Regions from separate parts of the Bacillus cereus group sp. MYBK79-1 genome, predicted to be linked through region 3. Evidence: riboswitches for the same ligand, from Rfam matches in the RefSeq annotation. Region 3 holds a riboswitch; each other region holds the start of a gene.

Region 1 (7,571 bases), on a different contig from region 3:
ATTACGTTTGAAGAAGCACTGAAAGAAGCGCAAAGTAAAGGAATTGCTGAAACGAATCCAATATTAGATGTAAGTGGTTCTGATAGTGCGTGTAAATTGTTACTTTTGACAAACAGTTTAATGAGAACAGAAAATACACTTACCGATATACATATAAAAGGAATCGAACAGGTTACACAACAACAAATTCGAAATGCTAAAGAACATAATAAATATATTAAATTAATAGCTTCAGCATATAAGGATAAGTGTGGTAAAGTGGCTCTTCATGTGGAACCACGCGAAATAGATAAAGATCATCCGCTAGCAAATGTAAATGGGACAGAAAAAGGGATTACATTCTTTACAGATACGATGGGGCAAGTTACTACAATTGGTGGTGCTTCTAATCCACGCGGAGCCGCAGCAGCAGCTTTAAAAGATATAATTAACTTATATCATAAAGATTTGTACCGTAATAACGGGAAGTAAAATCCTCCATTGATTATTAGCCTTCGCTTTATAAGACCGTACCGCCCTTTATAAAAAATACATATGTAGTGGACCTTTTGAGAATGAAATAAATATGCAAAAATGATTGCAGGGGGGAAGGAATTGTTTAAAGATTTTAAAGTTGTAAAAGATCGTCCTGTTTATATTCAATTGAAAGATTATGTAAAAAAGATGATTATGAAAGGGCATTTGCTCGGAAATCAAAAAATTCCTTCAACAAGGGAATTAAGTGAATTACTAAATGTGAGCAGAAATACTGTACTGGCTGCTTATGCAGATTTAGAGCAAGAAGGACTCATTTATGCAGTTAAAGGTAAAGGGAATTTTGTAGCGAAGATTGATATATCGAACACTTCGTCTGTTGAAATAGATTGGAAAAATAAACTTAATACAGTTACCTTATTGGCGGATGAATTAGATTTAATGAAACATGGTGTTCGCTGGGAAAAAGGAATGATTGTTTTTAATAGCATTGCTCCAGATGAAAAGCTATTTGATGTGGAAAATTTCAAAAGAGCTTTTCTTACTCGCATGTCCATTGAAGGGGATGTCGTATTAAATTACGGATACGCAAAAGGTTATAGGCCGTTAATGAATTATCTACTTCACTATATGGAAATGAAAGGTGTAGATATTTCGAACAAAGATATTTTAATTACAAATGGATTTACAGAAGGATTAGACATTGTACTATCTTCGCTATCGAAAAAATCAGGGCGAGTTATTTGTGAGAATCCGACACATCATGCTGCACTGAAGCTGTTCCGTTTACATGGACTTGAAGTACATGGAATAACTATGAATGAAGATGGCATCGATACGAACGAAGTAGAAAAAAGTTTGCGTGAAAAGGATTTTGATTTTGCGTATTTAATTCCTTCTTATCATAATCCAACCGGTATTGTTACGAGTTCAGAGAAAAGAACGGAACTGATGAGATTATTTTCAAAATATAAGGTTCCTATTATAGAAGATGGGTTTAATGAAGAGCTACGTTATTCAGGTTCACATTTAGCACCATTATTAACTTTTGCTGGCGCTGGTAATAATGTAATTTATATTAGTAGCTTTTCAAAGGTACTTTTCCCTGGTTTACGTGTAGGCTGGATCATCGCAGATAAAGAGCTAATCCATCATTTAGAAAGTGTAAAAAGAGCAAGAACAATACACACATCAACGCTAGATCAAGCGGTTTTATTTCAATATTTACATGAAGGGTATTTTGAAAAATATTTAAAAAAGGCAAGATCTGTTTATAAGAAAAAATATGAGTTAGCTGTTGGGGCATGTAACGAGTACATTTCGTTTCAAAGAATGACCGGTGACGGTGGACTTCATTTATTTATAGAGTTAGAAGAAAAAATTCATGCCCGTACTCTTTTACAAAAGTGTTATGAGCAAGGGGTTACATTTTCTCCTGGAGATGTTTTTTATTCTGATGGAGGAGGAGCGACTACTTTTCGATTAGGATTTTCACGTCTGAAAGAAGAAGAAATAGTACGTGGAATCAAAATAATCGGTGATACAATAAAAAATGAAATTTGGAGTTGAGGAAATGAGAATTGGCGTTATTATGGGTGGAGTATCCTCTGAAAAACAAGTGTCAATTATGACTGGAAATGAAATGATTGCAAATTTAGATAAAAATAAATATGAAATCGTACCAATTACGTTAAATGAAAAAATAGATTTAATCGAAAAAGCGAAAGACATTGATTTTGCGCTACTCGCATTACACGGAAAATACGGGGAAGATGGGACGGTTCAAGGAACGCTTGAAAGTTTAGGTATTCCTTATAGTGGAAGCAATATGTTATCTAGCGGTATATGTATGGACAAAAATATTTCGAAAAAGATTTTACGTTATGAAGGTATAGAAACACCAGATTGGATTGAACTTACAAAAATGGAAGATCTAAATCTTGATGAGTTAGATAAGTTAGGGTTTCCATTAGTGGTAAAACCGAACTCTGGTGGCTCAAGTGTTGGGGTAAAGATTGTCTATGATAAAGACGAATTAATTGCAATGCTGGAAACTGTATTCGAATGGGATTCTGAAGTAGTAATAGAGAAGTATATAAAAGGTGACGAGATTACATGTTCAATTTTTGATGGAAAACAGTTACCTATCATTTCAATTCGACATGCGGCGGAGTTCTTTGATTACAATGCAAAATATGATGATGCTAGTACAATTGAAGAAGTTATCGAACTTCCAGCTGAGTTGAAGGAACGTGTAAACAAAGCGTCACTGGCTTGCTATAAAGCATTAAAGTGCAGTGTTTATGCAAGGGTGGATATGATGGTGAAGGACGGTATTCCATATGTAATGGAGATTAATACATTACCAGGGATGACACAAGCGAGTTTACTACCAAAAAGTGCAGATGCAGCGGGAATTGATTATAGTAAACTATTAGATATGATCATTGAAACTTCATTAAGGGTAAGAAAAGAAGAAGGGTTTTAAGCACTGGTATCATGAATACTTTTGACAGTAACATGAAGTATGTTATGATGAATACAGTACGAAAATTAAATATTTATCCACTAGGGGGGCCTATTATAGGCTGAGATCAAATGAGAATTTGAGACTCTTAGTACCTGATCTGGTTAATGCCAGCGTAGGGAAGTGGGAAAGACATTGCTATTTTATCAATAAATACTGTCAATTTCACTTTCTTTACGTCTGTAAAGAAAGTTTTTTTATTTTAAAGCGTTAATAAATGTGGATAAATACTTATATTAAATAAATTACTTGGAGGGATTTAAATGACTTTTTCACAATCATTACGTAAAGAAGTAGATTCAATTTGGGAAGCTAGTTTTCATCACCCTTTTGTAAAAAAACTTGGTGAAGGAACGTTAGATTTAGCTAGTTTTCGCTATTACGTGCTTCAAGATTCATATTATTTGAGTCATTTTGCTAGAGTACAAACGTTAGGAGCTGCAAAAGCACTGGAATTAGAAACGACAGCTCGTATGGCACACCATGCTCAAAATACATATGAGGCAGAATTATCTTTACATGAGAATTTTGCGAAGAAACTAGGGATAACACAAGAAGAAAAAGATAATTTTATTCCAGCTCCAACTGCATACGCATATACTTCACATATGTATCGTGCGGCATATGAAGGACATTTAGGCGATATCATTGCAGCAATTTTACCTTGCTATTGGCTGTATTATGAAATTGGCGAGCGTTTAAAAGAGTGTCAGCCAGAAGAGCCAATTTATAACGAATGGATTTCTGCTTACGGATCTGATTGGTTCCGTACATTAGTTGAAGAGCAAATTACACGATTAGATATTATCGCTGAAAAGGTGACAGAGTCTGACCGTAAGCGAATGAAACAGCATTTTATTATTAGTAGTCAATATGAATATTCATTTTGGGAAATGGCTTATACTTTAGAGCAGTGGCCAGTGAATATAGAAGTAAAAGATGTAATAGGGTAAAGAAAAGAGGTATTGCGATACATATGTATGGTCAATACCTCTTTTTATACTCTTTTGTAAAATTATTGTGAATTTCAAATACAATATGCAATATATATTGTATAATTTGAATGTATTATATTTGTAATATAAAAGGAGGGCTATGTATGATGATTTTTAATTCTTATACGCGTCATTCATTAACATGTTAATTAGATAAGCGGTATTTGTTTTTCTTTTAAGTAATTAGATATTGTGATTATACTTTAGTTTTTTTGTGATCAAGAAAAATGAAGAAAGGAAGTAATCATTTTATGGAAAAATTAAAGTTGTTAACATTTGAAAATATAGTAGAACCTCTTTTAAACGAAAGCGTATCATTTATATATTTTCCTATTGAATGGCTTGATATTGTAGAGATACATTATAAGACATTTTTATTAACGAGTAAGTTGAAACGATTGAATGAAAGGTTATATGATATGTTTTCTGATATATTATTTATTCAGCATAATCCATATGTATTAAATGAAAATACGCCGTGGATTGTATGTAAAGAACCTATTAGAAAAGAACAACTTGATTATATTTTCCAAAGTTGGTATGAAATTATTCATGATTGGAAGCCTAATAAATTAATAGAATCGCCAAAATATGAATGGCATTACGATTTAATTTCTAATTTAACAGTATTACATGATAATGAAATATATTCTAAGTGGGTGCCCGCTTTAATTTCACATATGTTTTGTGAACGCCCTTTACAATTAGAAAACATACACGAAAAAAATATATATTTTTCGCCTCTTAGATCACAAAATATTTGTGAGGCTATGTCAGAGCCTATTAAAGACGAAAAAACACAAGATTATTTCGCCTATGTATATCGGTTCGAATGTATAACGCGCGGAGGCGAGAATATTCCATTATTAAATGTTTCAATAGGAATTCGTAGATTTTATCAAGAATATAACCATCCAGATATTCCTTTGCTTTTAAGACGAAAACGAGGCATGATTTTAATTTCTACTCCAGAATTTGCATCGAATAATAAAAAAAATCGGTTTGTAAAGCTAAAAGTGCAACAAGCAACAAACGGTATAAAGTGGATTAAGATATTTAGAAATTTAAAAGATGATTTTCATATAGGTGGAGAAGTTGATTTGGAGCATATTCTTCAATATCCGAAAGATTATATGCTGGGAGAAAATCTTAGGGTGTTACTTCCATATAACGAGAGAATATATAAAGTTCAAGGTACTAAAATAAAACTTGGTATAAAAGTAAAGGAAAGAGAGTATTTATTTAAAGGGTTTCAGCAAAAATTCTCTTATTTCAGATTACTACCGGAATGTAAAAAGGTAGTCACAAATAATGAAAATGAATTATTCCCTTTAATTGCACCAAAAGGATTAGAGACTATAACGTTAGAAATATGGTCTGAAAAAATATCGTTGGAAGTAGAACAAGCGTTATTTGAAACTGAAATTGTGTTAGCTCAAATCGGTGAGTCATCATACGTATTAAATGCAGATTCTCCAGTATTGTTAAAAATAGTAAGACATAATATTGAAAAAGTATTGCAAAATCCATATAAAATGCAATATTGCCAGAAATATAAAACAAATTTAGTAGAGGATGTTATGAAAGCGGTTTATGCTACTGCAGGTGAGCGCAATGATGCAACATTAGCGTTAATCGCAATGAAAAATTGTGATGGCCGTGAAAAAATTGATCCGAAGCAAATTGTTAGAGAAGGGTTTGCACGAACAAACCGTATTTCAGCATTTATTAATTTATTTATAGGCCAAAGTGTATCTCGTAAAACAATTATAAATTGTATTTTTAGTTTATTAGAACAAAAAGGATTTTTAAAACGTAATTGGAATAAGATAAATTTACCTTGTACATATGTTAATTTATCAATTGAACGAATCTCGAAATTTGATTTCTTACCTATTTTTTCACAAATAAAAGGAAAAGAAATTTCATATAAATTATATGGGAATACAGATTGGCAAACGATTGATCGTTTAATATTACATGTAAATAAACATAATACCTTTTTACCACAGCCTTCAAAAAGAAATGATATGGGAATTCAATTTAAACAATTTGTTTCTGAAACATTAACAGGAATTTTACAACATGCAAAAGAACAAAATGAGCAAGTATATTTCATTATAGATGCGAATGTAAGAAAACATTGGATAAAAGAGTTAGTAAATAAAAAAATTGATGTAGATACTTTTCCGGAGATTGTTCCAGATGTGCTAAAGGTTCCAAACTTAAATATTATAAGAATAAATACAGCTTTTGATGTACCAAAATACGGTGCGATACAATGTGATGATGTACTGGATGGAACGAGTTTATATGTAGATCAAAAAGGAATGTATTATAGCACTGGTGAGTATTCATTTAATGATAGTGAAACATTGCATCGGTACATACTTGAAATATTACCGCTAGGTGTAAAAGTTGCAGAAAGGAATTATATTGCCAAAATGATACATTACATGTGCTGTAACTCAAGTATGCTTTTGGAAAAGGATGTACACATGCCGTATTCCATGCATATGGCGAAAGTAATAAAAGGCTATATGACGGATATAGATGTAAGAGAGTTTAAAGAGTTTGATGATGAACTGGATGTAGATATAATAAAGATAGAAAAGAAAGATTCAATTATTCTGCTGTAAATAAATAATAGACAAATCCTGCTCATTATATCGGTCAGGATTTGTCATTTTTTCATGTAAATAAGGATATCCTTTGTCATGTATCTTCTCTTTTATGTATTTACTTTATTTGCGTACAGGATTAAGATGTTTTTTAGAAATAAAAAACTGCATCATTTAAGAAAGCTATATGAATTGATTCAAAAGTAATTTGAAAGGAATGAGGAATTGTGAAGAAATTAGATGTGCTATTAATGCTATTGAGCGGCCTCTTTCCAGTTGCAGGAATGATGAAGCAAATCCCACTAGAACAATCTTTATATATTGGAGGCCTTTTATTTTTTACTAGTTTCGGTAGTTATTTTGCGAAAAAAATATATTCACGTATATGTAGTTGGATAGCTTATGCACCATTTATAACACTCCTGTTAGTCATTTGGCATCAAGATATTTCAATAAATTCAATAATAACGAATGCGAAAATTGCCGCATGTGTCGCTTTAATTCCGTGTCTATTCCGTTTTCGTACATATGGACTTACTTTCGGTTTAGTCTCATTATGGGCTGCTTTACTTTGGGATATAAAAGAAGTACAGTCGTTAGTTATACTTGAACGTATGTCGAGTTTAATGATAAGCAATTTCAAATACCTCATGCTTTTAGTTGGCGGGCTTATATTAGGTGGATTAATCGCCATGTTATTACACCGTAAAGAGGAAGATAATAAAGAAAATATAAATCTATTTCAACAAAAAAAGAAACGTAAAAAGCTATCATTTAAGATTCCACTTCCAAAATTACCGAAATTAAAGATGAAATTATTTAAGTTTGGTGGAAAAGTACCAAAACGAAAAACACCAGAAAAAATACGTGAGCATAATTACGAAGAACCAGCTCCAGCTGCAACATATGAAATGAGAGAGCAAATAGATCAATATAAAGAAGGTACTGCTCAAG
Region 2 (7,571 bases), on a different contig from region 3:
TTGAAAACCGACAGGCGGCGAGAGTCGCGCGGGGGTTCGAATCCCTCTACCTCCTCCATTTTTTAAAAACATTATATTGTCGCGGGGTGGAGCAGCACGGTAGCTCGTCGGGCTCATAACCCGAAGGTCGCAGGTTCAAATCCTGTCCCCGCAACCAAATGGTCCCGTGGTGTAGTGGTTAACATGCCTGCCTGTCACGCAGGAGATCGCCGGTTCGACCCCGGTCGGGACCGCCATTTATGTTGGCTCGGTAGCTCAGTCGGTAGAGCAGAGGACTGAAAATCCTCGTGTCGGCGGTTCGATTCCGTCCCGAGCCACCATTTTTTTATGCCGACTTAGCTCAATTGGTAGAGCAACTGACTTGTAATCAGTAGGTTGGGGGTTCAAGTCCTCTAGTCGGCATCCTTTAGGGGCATAGTTTAAAGGTAGAACTGAGGTCTCCAAAACCTCCAGTGTGGGTTCGATTCCTACTGCCCCTGTTTAAAGTATATGGGCCTATAGCTCAGCTGGTTAGAGCGCACGCCTGATAAGCGTGAGGTCGATGGTTCGAGTCCATTTAGGCCCACCATATATATTATTCCGCAGTAGCTCAGTGGTAGAGCTATCGGCTGTTAACCGATCGGTCGTAGGTTCGAGTCCTACCTGCGGAGCCATGGCCCGTTGGTCAAGTGGTTAAGACACCGCCCTTTCACGGCGGTAACACGGGTTCGAATCCCGTACGGGTCATAAAAAAAGAGTCAGCATATTGCTGACTCTTTTTTATTTTGTAGAATCCTCCTTTATCAACTGATTTTCCTGAAATAAATAAAGGGATTTAGGAAAAGCTATGGTATGTATAAAAAGGAGGAGACAAAAATGACACGAGTGAGAGATATTATGAGTACTCATATTGTACATTGTACACCGCTAGACAATGTATATGAGGCTGCTGTAAAGATGAAAGAAGAATCGATTGGATTGATTCCAGTTGTTGAAAATGAACAAGTTGTTGGGCTTGTTACGGACCGAGATTTAGTTGTTCGAGGGATTGCTGAGAAACATCCTGGATCTAATAAAATTACAAATGTAATGACAACAAACATTGTTTCAGTCTCTCCAGATGATTCTATTGAAAAAGCTACAGAGTTAATGGCACAGTATCAAATTAGACGATTACCAGTAGTTGAGGGTGGTCAACTGGTTGGGATGCTAGCACTAGGTGATTTAGCTATAAGAGAATCGGCAGATGATCAAGCTGGATTTGCTTTAAGTGAAATTTCGGAGCATACGGAATGAAGAGAGACTTTCATTAGTGGGATAAGTTACGTATAAAAATCAGATGCATTATTCTAGTATATATGGATTAAACTAATATGTTAGCATGATGTATCTGAGCCATTATATAATAAGTGTATAGTTAGTAATTTCGACAGTTTATTTAAATTTGTCATTCTTAATTTTAAATAAGAGAAAAAATGATATACTGATAGATATAAGTATTATGAAAAATTTTGAATATAGCAATATTTATTGTTAATGATGTAATAATGGATTAATATTTCCTATGTAGATAAAAGGGAAGGGGAATTATATGAGGGCTATACAGCGCGATCCAAATTGGAATTTGGTTACAGATACATATATAGAGCCAAATAATTTCGCTGAATTATTTTCTTTGCTTGTACCTTGTCATCCAAAAGGTGAAGGGAAAGAACGGACTATATTAGTTTGGAAAGAAAAAGAATTTTATAAAGAAGAAAATTTAGCTTCATTTATCGTATATGGAATGAATAAAGTAAAGAATTTACCGCAGTTTCATAAAGATGAAATTCCAACTTTAGTACGTATTCTTCGTTTATGCCAAGAGATTGGTTGGTATGAAGAAGCAAATACTTTTATGGTAACTCAAGGACTATCTGAGTTTGTTCATACTTCATTGGAATATGAAACGTGGGATCTTTTGACGCAAGCGGTTGCTTTAAACTATTTAATTATTAAATATCGTATTGGTGAATTGACTGATGGGGATGTAGAAATTTGGGATAGAGTTAAATTTAATGAGAAATGTATAACGAATTGTAAACATCTATTATCTCATAAAGAAGTATTGGAATTTACATTCTTTTATATGTGTAAGAGAGCTAAATTACTATCAAAAGAACAATTGAATAGTGATATGATGAGTCTAGCGATGTATTGTAATACGTTTGTGTATGACTTATACACACATGACTTATTACGAAAATATCGTAAATGTACAGACTTCCTATCATATTATGGACCTAGTCAAGCGGTGTTAGCTTGTCAAAGAGCTGTACTTTCTCAAATTTCAGATCGATTAGACCCATTGAAAACTACTCATGTAGATGATTATTTATATGTAATGAAAGAAATGATGGAGCATATGACGATAGGAATAATGGATCGATATGATCATTTTATCGGAAAGTTATTATCATATGTGCCATTTTTCGAAATGATTCAAGTTCCACAACATGCATATTATTGTGAAGAATTATTGTATATTTGTAAGGGCATTGAATATAAAGAAGAAATATTACGCAATTATATATTTATACAATTACATGATTGTTTACCATCATTCTTTAAACTATTTCTTAAAAATAAACGTTATGCAACGATTCACGATATTCTGTTCTATTGGTGTGACGATGAGCAAAGAATGAGCTTAGAAAAAAAATATAATCTTAGTTTTATTTATGAAAAATATGCTTGCGGATAAAGAGCATTTTCTATATAAATTAAAAAGGATCTCAAGTTTATGTGAGATCCTTTTTTTATTAGTAAAGCAAGGAGAACGTAATTAAGACGAGAAATAACATGCCATAAAGGAGAAATTGTGCAGTATAACTTCCTTGTATACCAAAAAAACTATTTATTTTTGCATATAAATTCAATATATATTTTATCGGATTATCTTTGAAAGATTGGTACAAAGTGTCTCCTCTTTCTAAGCTTCTTGTTCGTGTTTTTTGTTAGTAGGAACATGAATGTATCTAGCTATGAATAATAAAACAGCCATAAAAAATACAGGAAATACGGTAGATAAATAAAAACCATTACTAATAATATTTGCTATTAGGGCACTTAATAGAAAGATGGCATTATAAATATGGGCAATTTTTTGTTTAAGTTGAACTTGAAAAGATTCCATCATAATTTCTAAAGCAACAAAAGCAATGATAATAGATAAAAATACAGTATTTGTATTGTAAATGATTAAACAACAGATTAAACCTAAAAAGGCTAAGTATTCAATTAAGAGAGGTATATTGATATTGCGTGACATACAATTTACCTAACTAAATATGGCAGTGGGTTTACTGCATTTGTTTTTTCAAAATTCCATTCTCCATTGTGTAATTCAAAATGAAGATGTTGCCCGTATGAATGACCTGTGTTTCCCATATGACCTACTAATTGTCCAGCTTGTACTTGATCACCAGCTTGTACAGTGCGATCTTTCATGTGAGCATAGACTGTTGTATATAATTTCCCGTTTATTTGATGGGCGATGAACACAACATTGCCATAGCTAGCTGAATAATATGATTTCACAACTTTGCCTGCAGCCGCCGCCTGGATAGAGACATTACCTGGAGCTGCAATATCTATACCGTAATGCATCTGTTCCCAACGCATATCAAAGGTTGAGCTAATTCTTCCTTGAGTAGGGAATTTGAAAACTGCTGGAATGGAAGCAGTTTGGGCTTTTTGAACTTGTGCTTGATTTTGCACTACATAATGTTTTGCCACGTATCCGTATCCTGTGCCAAAACGAATTTTATACCAAGTTCCTACAGTTTCCACTACTTGTAGTTGTGTTCCATTTTGTAATGAACCAAGTAGTGCACTACTTGTACTAGCGGTGCTACGTACATTAAGTTTAGGTGTTGCAACTGTGTATTTTGTATTATTTTGAACTGTGATACCTTTTACTAAAGGCTGTGAACCATTAGAAACGAATGCTTTTTGTACGTAACCTGTTTTGCCATTATGTAAAATTTTATACCAATCGCCTTGTTCTTCTTGAATGGTAACGAATTTTCCATTTGGTAATACATCTAAAATTGAAGATTCTAAATTAGGTTCAGATCGAACATTTAATGCATTGGCATTAACGATATATTGATTATTAGATTGAAGTTTGTTTTTTAGTAGAATAGAATCTTTTTGTACGTAACCTACTTTATTATTAACAGATACTTTATACCAACCATTAGTTGTTTCAAGTATGTTCACCTTCGTATTAAAGCGAATTGTATCAATTGATGAGCTATTTGCGTTATCTTTTGTATGTAAGGCTACCTGATCGACTTTTACATATCCAGTTTTCACATTAGATAATTGTTCAGCGTTGGCTGTTTGTACATTTGTTTCTCCCATAGAAGGAAGTAAAGAAGCAATTGCGACAGTAGTTGCTGTTAAAGCAGTAGCTTTCATATTCATATAATAGAGACCTCCTCTAGTTGTATAGTTGTAATTTTATTATAGTATAAAGATATAATATAGTGGGTTTATTCACATAAATGTAATATGAAATCAATATAAAAATAAATTTTTTGAGGATAATGATTCCTTTTTACCTAATTAATTAGGATAATAATTTCTAACATAGAATATAAGTATTATATAGCTTTGTTATTTTGTTGATAATTGAGAAAATTAAAACAGTTGATGATGTCTTATTACGGTGTTATACTGACAGTGTTAATTTCATAGTTTGCTAGGAGAGCTGGTGTTGCCAGCTGAGAGTAGGCCGTAAGCCTTTGATCCTTTTCATTACCTGATCTAGATTATGCTAGCGTAGGGAAGCAATTCGGACACTAATAATGAGTCCCCGTTTCTTTGCGTATAGAAACGGGGCTTTTTTATTTGAAAATTTCATATTGAACCACTAGGGGTGCTTGTTGTGCTGAGAGAGGAATAATCCTTAACCCTTACAGACCTGATCTAGGTAATACTAGCGAAGGGAAGTGGAGCAACGAATAAATTATAATTTTGTTTGCTGTAACCACTTCTTATTTAGAAGTGGTTTTTTATTTATATACACATACCGGAAGGGGATAGGGAAATGAAATTTTGCGATAGATTATTAGAAACTGTACAACCAGTTTGGGAGATGAGTCATAATCATCCGTTTGTAGTAGGTATGGGGGATGGCACGTTAGAAAAAGATAAGTTTCAGTATTATATTATTCAAGATTATTTATATTTGTTAGATTATGCAAAGCTATATGCGATTGGTGTTGTAAAGGCAACGAATCCACAAGTAATGGGGAAATTCGCTGAACAAATTGATGGAATATTAAATGGAGAAATGACGATCCATAAACAGTATGCAAAAAGACTTGGAATTTCTATAGAGGAGATAGAGTCAGCAAAACCATCTGCTAAAAATTTAGCTTATACAAATTACATGATGTCTGTATCTCAAAATGGCACACTTGCGGAATTAATAGCAGCACTTCTTCCATGTATGTGGAGCTATTGGGAAATTGGAAAGCGTTTAAATGATATTCCTGGAGCAAGAGATCATGAGTTTTTTGGTGAGTGGATTCAAGGATATAGTTCTGAAGAATACGGTAACCTTTGTATTTGGTTAATAGATTTATTAAATGAAATGGCAGTTGGAAAGTCTGACAAAGAGCTAGATCGATTAGAGGAGATTTTCCTATATTCCAGTCGATTTGAATATTTATTCTGGGATATGTCCTACCGTAAGGAGATGTGGGGATTTGAGGAGCAAGAACATACTACAGTTTCATAATGTTTCTTTTCATTATGATGAGAAACCAATCATCAATGAATTAAATGCTTCTATACAAGATAAAGAGTTTGTAAGTATTATCGGACCGAGTGGATGCGGGAAAAGTACTTTATTTCGCCTTATTACAGGTTTAGAAGAAGCAAGTACTGGTCAGATAGAGCTGACAGAAACGAAGAGCCATCCTGTAGGGTATATGCCCCAAAAAGATATGCTCCTGCCGTGGAGAACGATTATTGAGAATGCTGCTCTGCCGCTAGAGTGCCAAGGTGTACAGAAGAAAGAAGCACAAATAAAGGCAAAGGAACTGCTACATAAATTTGGATTACAAGGGTATGAGACTAAATATCCGAAAGATTTATCTGGTGGTATGAGGCAACGCGTATCCTTTATCCGAACTTTATTAACAGGCGGGGAGATATTGCTGTTAGATGAACCGTTTAGCGCGCTAGATGCTTTAACGAAGGCATCTTTGCAAGAATGGTTGTTTGAACAATGGAAAGAGTGGGAAAAAACAATTTTGTTTATCACTCATGATGTGGAAGAAGCATTATTTCTTTCTAATCGAATTTTCGTTGTAGAAAATCAACCGATAACTACTTTAACCGAGAGGATTGTACCGCTTGATTGTAACCGGACAAGAAAAGATTTATATAAGCCGGAAGTGTTAGCGCTGAAAGATGAGCTTCTTAGTATGTTACAAAGGCAGGTACTCGTATGATGAACCGGTTGAAGGAGTTATTACCTGCTCTTACACTTTCTAGTATTTTACTTGCCCTTTGGGAAGTAGGGGCAAGAATTGTAGATGAAATGTACATTTTACCGTCACCGTCTGCAATTGTAGTGAAGATATGGAAACTAAAAGATATATTATTTACGGTTCATTTACCGGCAACCTTATCCGTCGTTTTAATAGGGGTGGCTATTTCTATCGTACTTGGGGTAGGGCTAGCGATGTTAATGAATGCGAGTAATTGGATGGAGAGAGCATTTTATCCATTATTAGTCGCTTCACAAACAATTCCTATTACAGCACTTGCTCCGCTTTTCGTTTTATGGTTTGGATATACAATTTGGAGTAAGGTCGTTGTTACGGTTTTAATTACGTTTTTCCCAATTGCGGTCAATACGTATGATGGACTACGCAGTACGAAAAAAGAATGGGAGGAGCTCTTAGTTACGTATGGAGCAACGAAAAAAGATGTTTTTCTTAAATTAAAGTTGCCATCTGCTCTTCCTTATTTTTTCTCAGCTTTAAAAATTGCAGTTCCGCTTAGTGTGATTGGAGCAGCAATTGGTGAATGGCTCGGTGCACAAGCTGGGCTAGGATATTTCAGTAAAAGAATGATGACGCAGTTAGACGGAGCAGGTGTATTTGCACCCATTGTATTGTTATCATTATTAGCTATTTTCTTCGTCATACTTATTTCGGTATTAGAAAAGAAATTTATTAGTTGGAGGAAGCATTCATGAAATTATTAAAACGCATCTTTGTGTTTACATTATTAGTTGCAATGATCGCTGGATGTTCTAGTAATTCGGCATCAGAGAAGAGTAAAAAAGAAAAAGAAATAACGGTCATGCTTGATTGGTATCCAAATGCGGTACATAGCTTTATTTATGCGGCTATTGAAAAAGGCTACTTTAAAGAAGAAGGAGTAAAGGTGAATATTAAATTCCCTTCCAACCCGACTGACCCATTAACTTTAGCAGCTGCAGGAAAAGTAACAGTGGGCCTATATTATCAGCCAGATGTTGTTATGGCAAAAGCAAATGAACAAATTCCAGTGAAATCAATTGGAGC
Region 3 (7,571 bases):
AAGAATTTGTTGGTTTAAAAGGCGCTAAACTATCCGTTATCCTTTTCTTAGTAGGAACTTTCCTTGTCGTACTTCTCGGTTCATTTGAAGCACTTCGTCCAGGATGGATGGTCGACGGGAAGTTAGTTCGTCTTTCAATGCCAAACACAATTGAAATGGTTATGTTAACTATCGCAGCTCTTATTATTATTTTCTGCAAACCAAATGTAGAAAGCATCGTGTCTGGTAACGTCTTTAAAGCGGGGGCAACAGCAGTTGTTGCTATTTTCGGTATCGCTTGGATGGGAGATACTTTCTTTAACGGAAACTTAAATATGATTCAAGGATCAATTCAGCACCTAGTAACAAGTGCACCATGGCTATTTGCCATCGCATTATTCATTCTATCTATTTTATTATATAGCCAAGCCGCAACAGTACGTGCTTTAATGCCTCTTGGATTATCACTCGGTATTCCACCCGCACTATTAATCGCGATGTTCCCTGCAGTAAATGGATACTTCTTCATTCCAAACTATGGAACAATCGTTGCTGCCATTAACTTTGATCGCACTGGTACAACTGGCATTGGTAAATATGTTTTAAATCATAGCTTTATGATTCCAGGCCTAATCGCAACATTCACTTCTATCGGCATTGGAATGCTCTTAATATCAATTATGTTTTAAAGAAAAGCACAAACCTATAATTTAAAAGGGTTTGTGCTTTTTTAATCAAACGTTTGTTTAAATAAAGTGAAACTTTAATCAGTGGGGGTTTTCTTCATCCCCCACTGATTATTAGTTGAACCAATCGGACTTTTATGAGCAGTTGATCCCCCACCTAACTTCTTTGCTTTCGCTGAATTTTGAGGTGGGGGTCTTACTGCCCATTAAAGTCGGATAAACGAAACAACTCATTCTGCAACTCTACAAACCTATTTCGTTTCAAATAATCCCCCCTATTTCTAATAATTAATATCAAAAAAGCTATGCAGCATTTTAATACTACATAGCCTTCTTCTACAAACTCTTACTTACTTCCTCTACTAGCTTCTTCGTACTTTCATACACAGATTCCGCTAAACTAATCGCAGAAATAACGGAAACACCGTCCGCACCTGCTTCTATAACTGAAGCTGTATTTTCAATTGTAATGCCACCAATCGCGACGATTGGTATTATAATTCCTTGTTCTCTAAAATGAGCTAAACCTTTCGTTCCTTGCACTGCTTTCGTATCTTTTTTCGTACTCGTTGGAAAAACAGGGCCAACACCTAAATAATCAGCTCCGTTTTCAATTGCCCAGCACGCTTCTTCAATTGTATGTGTAGATACACCAATAATTTTATCCCCCATTTTTTCACGAACAGAAGTAATTCCTTCATCATCTTGTCCAACATGTACGCCATCTGCATCTAACTCGATAGCTAGTTCCACATCATCATTTACAATGAATGGGACACCGTACTCCTTACAAATTGCTTGTAGTTCTTTTGCGAAACAAATACGCTTCTCTCCCGTTAAAGCCCCTTCCCCCTTTTCACGGAATTGAAAAATTGTTATACCACCTTCAAGTGCATCTCTCAACACTTGTAGTGGCTCCTTCGTACAATTGTTACTTCCCATAATAAAATATACTGATAATAACTTAGACATTTCTGCCTTTGAAATACGCGACATTTATTTTCCCTCCTTACTATATAACCTCAATCTTCCCATACTTCTCTATATCATCTGAAGTCGTATTCGCTAACTGATTTAAAAATTCAATTTGGAAACTACCAGGTCCTTTTTCCACTGTCTTAGCAGCTGCCAATTCTGCCGCTACACCATAAAACGTTAATGCCGCTACTGCTGCCTTTACATAATCTTTTTCTACTGCTACAAATGCTCCTATTACAGAAGTTAGTAAACAACCAGTTCCCGTAACTTTCGTTAAAATAGGGTGACCATTTCGAATAAGAATCGTTCGCTCTCCATCTGTAACAACATCTTCTTTTCCAGTAATCACCGCAACTGTATTTAATTCATCAGCTGCCTGCCTTGCAATACTTACGACATTGCCATTTCCAGCACCGGCGTCTACCCCTTTAATTTCCCATCTCTCATTAATAACGTTCGCTATTTCTGCTGCATTTCCGCGAATAATTGCTAAATCAATTTCAGCCGGAATATGTCTCGCAACTTCTGTTCGATACGATGTTGCTCCTGCACCAACTGGATCAAACAGTACTGGTACATTGTTCACATTTGCTGATTTACCCGCGAGTAACATCGCTTCTACTTCTTCAGGACGAAGTGTCCCCATATTTAATACTAACGCTCCAGCAATGCTAGCCATTTCTGCTACTTCTTCTTTCGCATACGCCATTACAGGTGATGCTCCTAACGCTAACAAGCCGTTAGCTGTAAAATTTGTTACAACAACATTTGTAATATTATGAACAAGCGGATTAGACTCTCTCACCAAATCCACTACTTTACTAATTTCTTTCATATTCATCCTTCTCATCCCCTAACTATAGTAATGGGAGATACACAAAAAGGCACTTTGCGCGTACGCAAAGTGCCTGAACATGTGCTTTTACACTCTCCCTACGCTGGCATTATCCAACAGGTTCAAATGGTCAATGACGGATTAGTCATACTCTCAGCTTGCATCCACAAACTCCCATGTGCTTATTATTCTTCTACTTCAAAGTCTACTCTTATTCTAGTAAAATAACAAGTTCTTTACTTTTCTATTTAAATAGAAGCAACTAATAAGACAATAAGCATAATAACTATCTATTTCTCACAGTCTCATCATGGTGCATATTATGTTCTGTCGCCATCATTCTCTTTCAAACGGATGTTATCCCACTAAAAAACGTTCAAATCTGGAGCGAAACTGAATCTCAAGAAGATGTATGCTATAGTTAACGTATGGAAATTTGAAAGGATGTTTTAAATATGTCAAAAAGCGTTGTAATCGCTGAAAAGCCTTCCGTTGCACGTGATATTGCTCGCGTACTGAAGTGCGATAAAAAAGGAAACGGCTACCTTGAAGGTAGTAAATATATTGTAACTTGGGCTTTAGGCCATCTCGTTACATTAGCAGATCCAGAAAGCTATGATGTGAAATATAAAAAGTGGAATTTAGAAGATTTACCGATGCTACCTGAGCGTTTGAAATTAACGGTTATTAAACAAACTGGTAAACAATTTAATGCTGTGAAGAGTCAGCTTCTTAGAAAAGATGTAAATGAAATTATTGTAGCGACAGACGCTGGGCGCGAAGGAGAATTAGTCGCTCGCTGGATTATCGATAAAGTTCGAGTTAACAAACCGATCAAACGTCTATGGATTTCATCTGTTACTGATAAAGCAATTAAAGATGGCTTCGCTAATTTAAAACCAGGTAAAGCATATGACAATTTATACGCTTCGGCAGTTGCACGTTCAGAAGCTGATTGGTATATCGGTCTTAACGCGACTCGCGCTTTAACGACTCGCTTTAATGCCCAGCTAAATTGCGGCCGTGTGCAAACACCTACTGTAGCTATGATCGCTAATCGTGAAGATGAAATAAAGAACTTCAAAGCTCAAACTTACTACGGCATCGAAGCACAAACGACGAATCAGTTAAAACTAACTTGGCAAGATGCAAACGGCAATAGCCGCAGTTTTAATAAAGAAAAAATTGATAGCATCGTAAGAGGTTTAGATAAACATAATGCTACTGTTGTGGAAATTGATAAAAAACAGAAGAAGTCATTCTCTCCTGGTCTTTACGATTTAACTGAATTACAACGTGATGCAAATAAAAAGTTCGGTTACTCTGCGAAAGAAACGTTAAACATTATGCAGAAATTGTATGAGCAACATAAAGTGCTAACGTACCCTCGTACAGATTCACGCTATATTTCATCTGATATCGTTGGAACACTTCCAGAACGTCTAAAAGCATGTGGCGTTGGAGAGTACCGTCCTTTAGCACATAAAGTATTACAAAAGCCTATCAAGTCTAATAAGTCATTTGTTGATGATAGTAAAGTAAGTGATCATCACGCAATTATTCCGACAGAAGGATACGTTAACTTCTCGGCCTTCACAGATAAAGAACGTAAAATTTATGATTTAGTTGTAAAACGTTTCTTAGCCGTTTTATTCCCGGCATTCGAGTACGAGCAACTAACGTTACGCACAAAAGTTGGTAATGAAACATTCATTGCACGCGGAAAAACTATTCTGCATGCCGGTTGGAAAGAAATATATGAAAATCGCTTTGAAGATGATGATGTAACGGATGACGTAAAAGAACAACTTCTACCTCACATTGAAAAAGGCGATACATTAACTGTAAAGTTAATTATGCAAACATCAGGTCAAACAAAAGCACCTGCACGATTTAACGAAGCTACTTTACTTTCAGCAATGGAAAATCCTACGAAATATATGGATACGCAAAATAAACAACTTGCTGATACGTTAAAATCAACTGGTGGATTAGGTACTGTAGCAACGCGTGCTGATATTATCGACAAGCTATTCAATTCATTCTTACTTGAAAAACGTGGTAAAGATATTCACATTACCTCAAAAGGCCGTCAGTTACTTGATTTAGTGCCAGAAGAGTTAAAATCACCTACACTAACTGGTGAGTGGGAACAAAAGCTTGAAGCAATTGCGAAGGGTAAACTGAAAAAAGAAGTATTCATTTCAGAAATGAAGAACTATACGAAAGAAATTGTTTCTGAAATTAAATCAAGTGATAAAAAATATAAACATGACAACATTTCAACGAAGTCTTGTCCAGACTGTGGTAAACCAATGCTGGAGGTAAACGGTAAAAAAGGAAAAATGCTCGTTTGCCAAGACCGTGAATGTGGTCATCGTAAAAATGTATCTCGTACAACAAACGCTCGTTGCCCACAATGTAAGAAGAAGTTAGAATTACGTGGTGAAGGTGCAGGACAAATTTTCGCATGTAAATGTGGCTATCGCGAGAAATTATCGACATTCCAGGAAAGACGTAAAAAAGAATCTGGAAGCAAGGCTGATAAGCGCGACGTTCAAAAATATATGAAACAACAGAATAAAGAAGAACCATTAAACAACCCGTTCGCAGAAGCATTAAAGAAATTAAAATTTGATTAAACAAAAAGGTTCCTACCTCTATCGGTAGGAACCTTTTTGTTTAATGGATAATTTTACTTCCTTTTGCATTCTCAACAAACTTTTCACTCGATTTGTTAATTGGTGTTTTCAATAATAACGCAGCAATAACGATGACTACTACGAAAACACTTAATACAAGTAAATCTCTAATAACTATATCCCAAAGCATTCCACCTACTGTTTCACGAATTGCACTAATTGCATATGTGAATGGTAAGAACGGATAAATCGCTTGGAAGAATGGTGGTGTCATTTGAATTGGGAACGTACCACCCGATCCTGCTACTTGAAGCACAAGTAAAATGATTGCCATCGATTTGCCAACGTTTCCGAAGATAGAAACAAGTGAGTACACGATACAAACAAATACTCCGCCAATAAATAAACTAAATAACACAAACCAGAATTTATCGACTACGTACGTACCGAGTAAGAATATATCCCCCATCGATACGATAAACGCCTGCGAAAGACCTATCGTTAAGAATGTTAATAAACGTCCAAAGTATATTTCATGGCTCTTATAATTCGCGCCCTCTTCATGTACTTCTACCGTTAATAACGAAACCATTAATAGTGCGCCTACCCATAATGCAAGCACTGTGTAGAATGGTGACATTGCTGAACCGTAGTTCGGCATTGCAAATAATTTATTCTCTTTTAAATTTACTGGATTCGCGAAATAATCACTTTGCTTTTCAACATCATTTTTCAATAAGCGTATAATGTCTTTTATATCCTCTTCTGATTCAAAATCACGAATTTTATTTGCTAAGTCTTTAATCTTTTTCTCAGTTTCCGGCATTTCAGCTTTAATGTCTGCTAATTTCTTTTTACCGTCTACTAAGCCTTTTGATGAATCTTCTAGTAATTTTTTAACATCTGGAAGCTTTTTGTCTGCTTCTTTTAAAATTTGAGATGTGTTTTTAGACATCTCTTTTGTACGAGCAATAGCTGCATTGAAATTTGGAGTGATTTCAGAATCATATTTAGCTAAGATGTCACCTATTTGGCCCGAAACACTTTTAGATACTTTGTTAATACTCTCAATAACATCTGCTGCTGGTTTTTGGCCTTTATTAATAGCATCAATTCCTTTATCAGTTAAATCCATTCCTTTTTGCAAACCATCTTTTGCTTTGTTTAACTTAGTAATTGTACCATTAAGGTTTTTATCACTATTCACATCCGCTAAAACCTTATTTGTACTTTCCAGAACCGGAATCATATCATTAACTAAATTCCAACTTGCTTTGAACTGCCCATTTAAATCATTTAAGGCTACTTTTGTAGAGTCTAAACCGTTAACACCTTTATTACTTAAATCTGCTTTTGCCTTTTCGAGACTAGTTTTTAGTTTTGCGTAATCCGCTACAGCCTGATCATAGTTCTCTCTACCATTGTTTAATATCTCATTAGCTTTGTTTATATCTTGATTTAAATTACCTCTAAGTTGCTGCGCATTTCCCTGCACATTTTCAGCCTTATTTTTCAGTTGTTCAGCTGTACTTACTGCTTTTTCAAAATCAGCTACAAACGTTGCATTATAATCCTTTTCAGCTTGATTTACTAAATTATTTACTGCATCTAATTTTTGATTTACAGCATCACGTACATCTTGTTTAACTTCTTGTCCGGAACTAATTAAATCTCCTACATGCTTTACTCTATTATTAGCATCCTCCATAGAATTTTTAAGCACTGTTAAACTTTCCACTCTGTTCCCAAAGAACTGTTTACCGAAGTCCGTTGAAGCTGATTCCTTAAAAGCTGTAAAGAAATCAATCAAATATGAAACACTATCAATACGCTCTTGAAGGAGCTTTGAAGCATCCTGCACATTTTTCTGTGCTACAGCTGGATCCACACCCTTATTTTGAAGACCATCCATAACACTTTTTACATATGCCGTTCCAACACGAGTAGAATTGAAAACATTGTTTACAGTTTGATCAATATTTTTAGCAATGTTTTTATACCCCTCACCATTCACTTGTGGTAAGGCTGGAATCTCTGGTATTTGTGGAATAGTTATATTAGGTAACTCCGGTAATTTGGCTGGATCTGGCAATGTCAGATTAAAGTCAAATGCCGGATTTTTTAAGTAATCCGTAATTTCCGCTGCAGCATCCAACCCCTGCTTCATTACGGTTAAATTATTTTTAATAGTTCCCGGAGCCCGATTCAGTGTTTCATCATTTCTCGCAAAGAATTTATCTAAATTCCCTAACGCTTCTTGCCCATCATTAATAACACTTTCTACAACCGGCAACTCTTTTTGCGCTACTTTCACAATATCCTCTGCTCGAGTCGCATCATCTAACGCCTTATCCATCAGTGTATTCATTTCTGGGAACTGCGCTTCTAACTTAAAGACAAGATCCTTTACCTTCTCAATACTTGGCAAGTTCGTTTCTAAATCGATTCCAA

The links. Region 3 has a riboswitch for thiamine pyrophosphate ahead of thiM (hydroxyethylthiazole kinase). Riboswitches for the same ligand answer to the same signal wherever they lie in the genome.
Positions count from the first base shown of each region.
Region 1: another riboswitch for thiamine pyrophosphate. It lies ahead of tenA (thiaminase II); the one in region 3 lies ahead of thiM (hydroxyethylthiazole kinase).
Region 2: another riboswitch for thiamine pyrophosphate. It lies ahead of tenA (thiaminase II); the one in region 3 lies ahead of thiM (hydroxyethylthiazole kinase).

Region 1 covers NZ_JBQAEO010000001.1:299,948-307,518, reverse strand. The annotation lists gene ACTFOB_RS01640 (homoserine dehydrogenase) at 1-471, shown strand, start outside; gene pdxR (MocR-like pyridoxine biosynthesis transcription factor PdxR) at 595-2,043, shown strand; gene ddlB (D-alanine--D-alanine ligase) at 2,048-2,962, shown strand; TPP riboswitch at 3,035-3,140, shown strand; gene tenA (thiaminase II) at 3,265-3,954, shown strand; gene ACTFOB_RS01620 (RNaseH domain-containing protein) at 4,248-6,635, shown strand; gene ACTFOB_RS01615 (DUF3959 family protein) at 6,845-7,571, shown strand, end outside.
Region 2 covers NZ_JBQAEO010000003.1:1,207-8,777, forward strand. The annotation lists tRNA gene ACTFOB_RS06805 (tRNA-Ser) at 1-58, shown strand, start outside; tRNA gene ACTFOB_RS06810 (tRNA-Met) at 81-157, shown strand; tRNA gene ACTFOB_RS06815 (tRNA-Asp) at 161-236, shown strand; tRNA gene ACTFOB_RS06820 (tRNA-Phe) at 245-320, shown strand; tRNA gene ACTFOB_RS06825 (tRNA-Thr) at 330-402, shown strand; tRNA gene ACTFOB_RS06830 (tRNA-Trp) at 409-479, shown strand; tRNA gene ACTFOB_RS06835 (tRNA-Ile) at 492-568, shown strand; tRNA gene ACTFOB_RS06840 (tRNA-Asn) at 579-653, shown strand; tRNA gene ACTFOB_RS06845 (tRNA-Glu) at 655-726, shown strand; gene ACTFOB_RS06850 (CBS domain-containing protein) at 856-1,275, shown strand; gene ACTFOB_RS06855 (DUF3965 domain-containing protein) at 1,571-2,722, shown strand; gene ACTFOB_RS06860 (hypothetical protein) at 2,951-3,289, opposite strand; gene ACTFOB_RS06865 (SH3 domain-containing protein) at 3,295-4,449, opposite strand; TPP riboswitch at 4,719-4,830, shown strand; TPP riboswitch at 4,890-4,992, shown strand; gene tenA (thiaminase II) at 5,075-5,770, shown strand; gene ACTFOB_RS06875 (ABC transporter ATP-binding protein) at 5,739-6,488, shown strand; gene ACTFOB_RS06880 (ABC transporter permease) at 6,488-7,240, shown strand; gene ACTFOB_RS06885 (ABC transporter substrate-binding protein) at 7,237-7,571, shown strand, end outside.
Region 3 covers NZ_JBQAEO010000012.1:32,280-39,850, reverse strand. The annotation lists gene ACTFOB_RS18585 (anaerobic C4-dicarboxylate transporter family protein) at 1-668, shown strand, start outside; gene thiE (thiamine phosphate synthase) at 1,002-1,661, opposite strand; gene thiM (hydroxyethylthiazole kinase) at 1,678-2,493, opposite strand; TPP riboswitch at 2,557-2,666, opposite strand; gene topB (DNA topoisomerase III) at 2,934-5,120, shown strand; gene ACTFOB_RS18565 (YhgE/Pip family protein) at 5,161-7,571, opposite strand, start outside.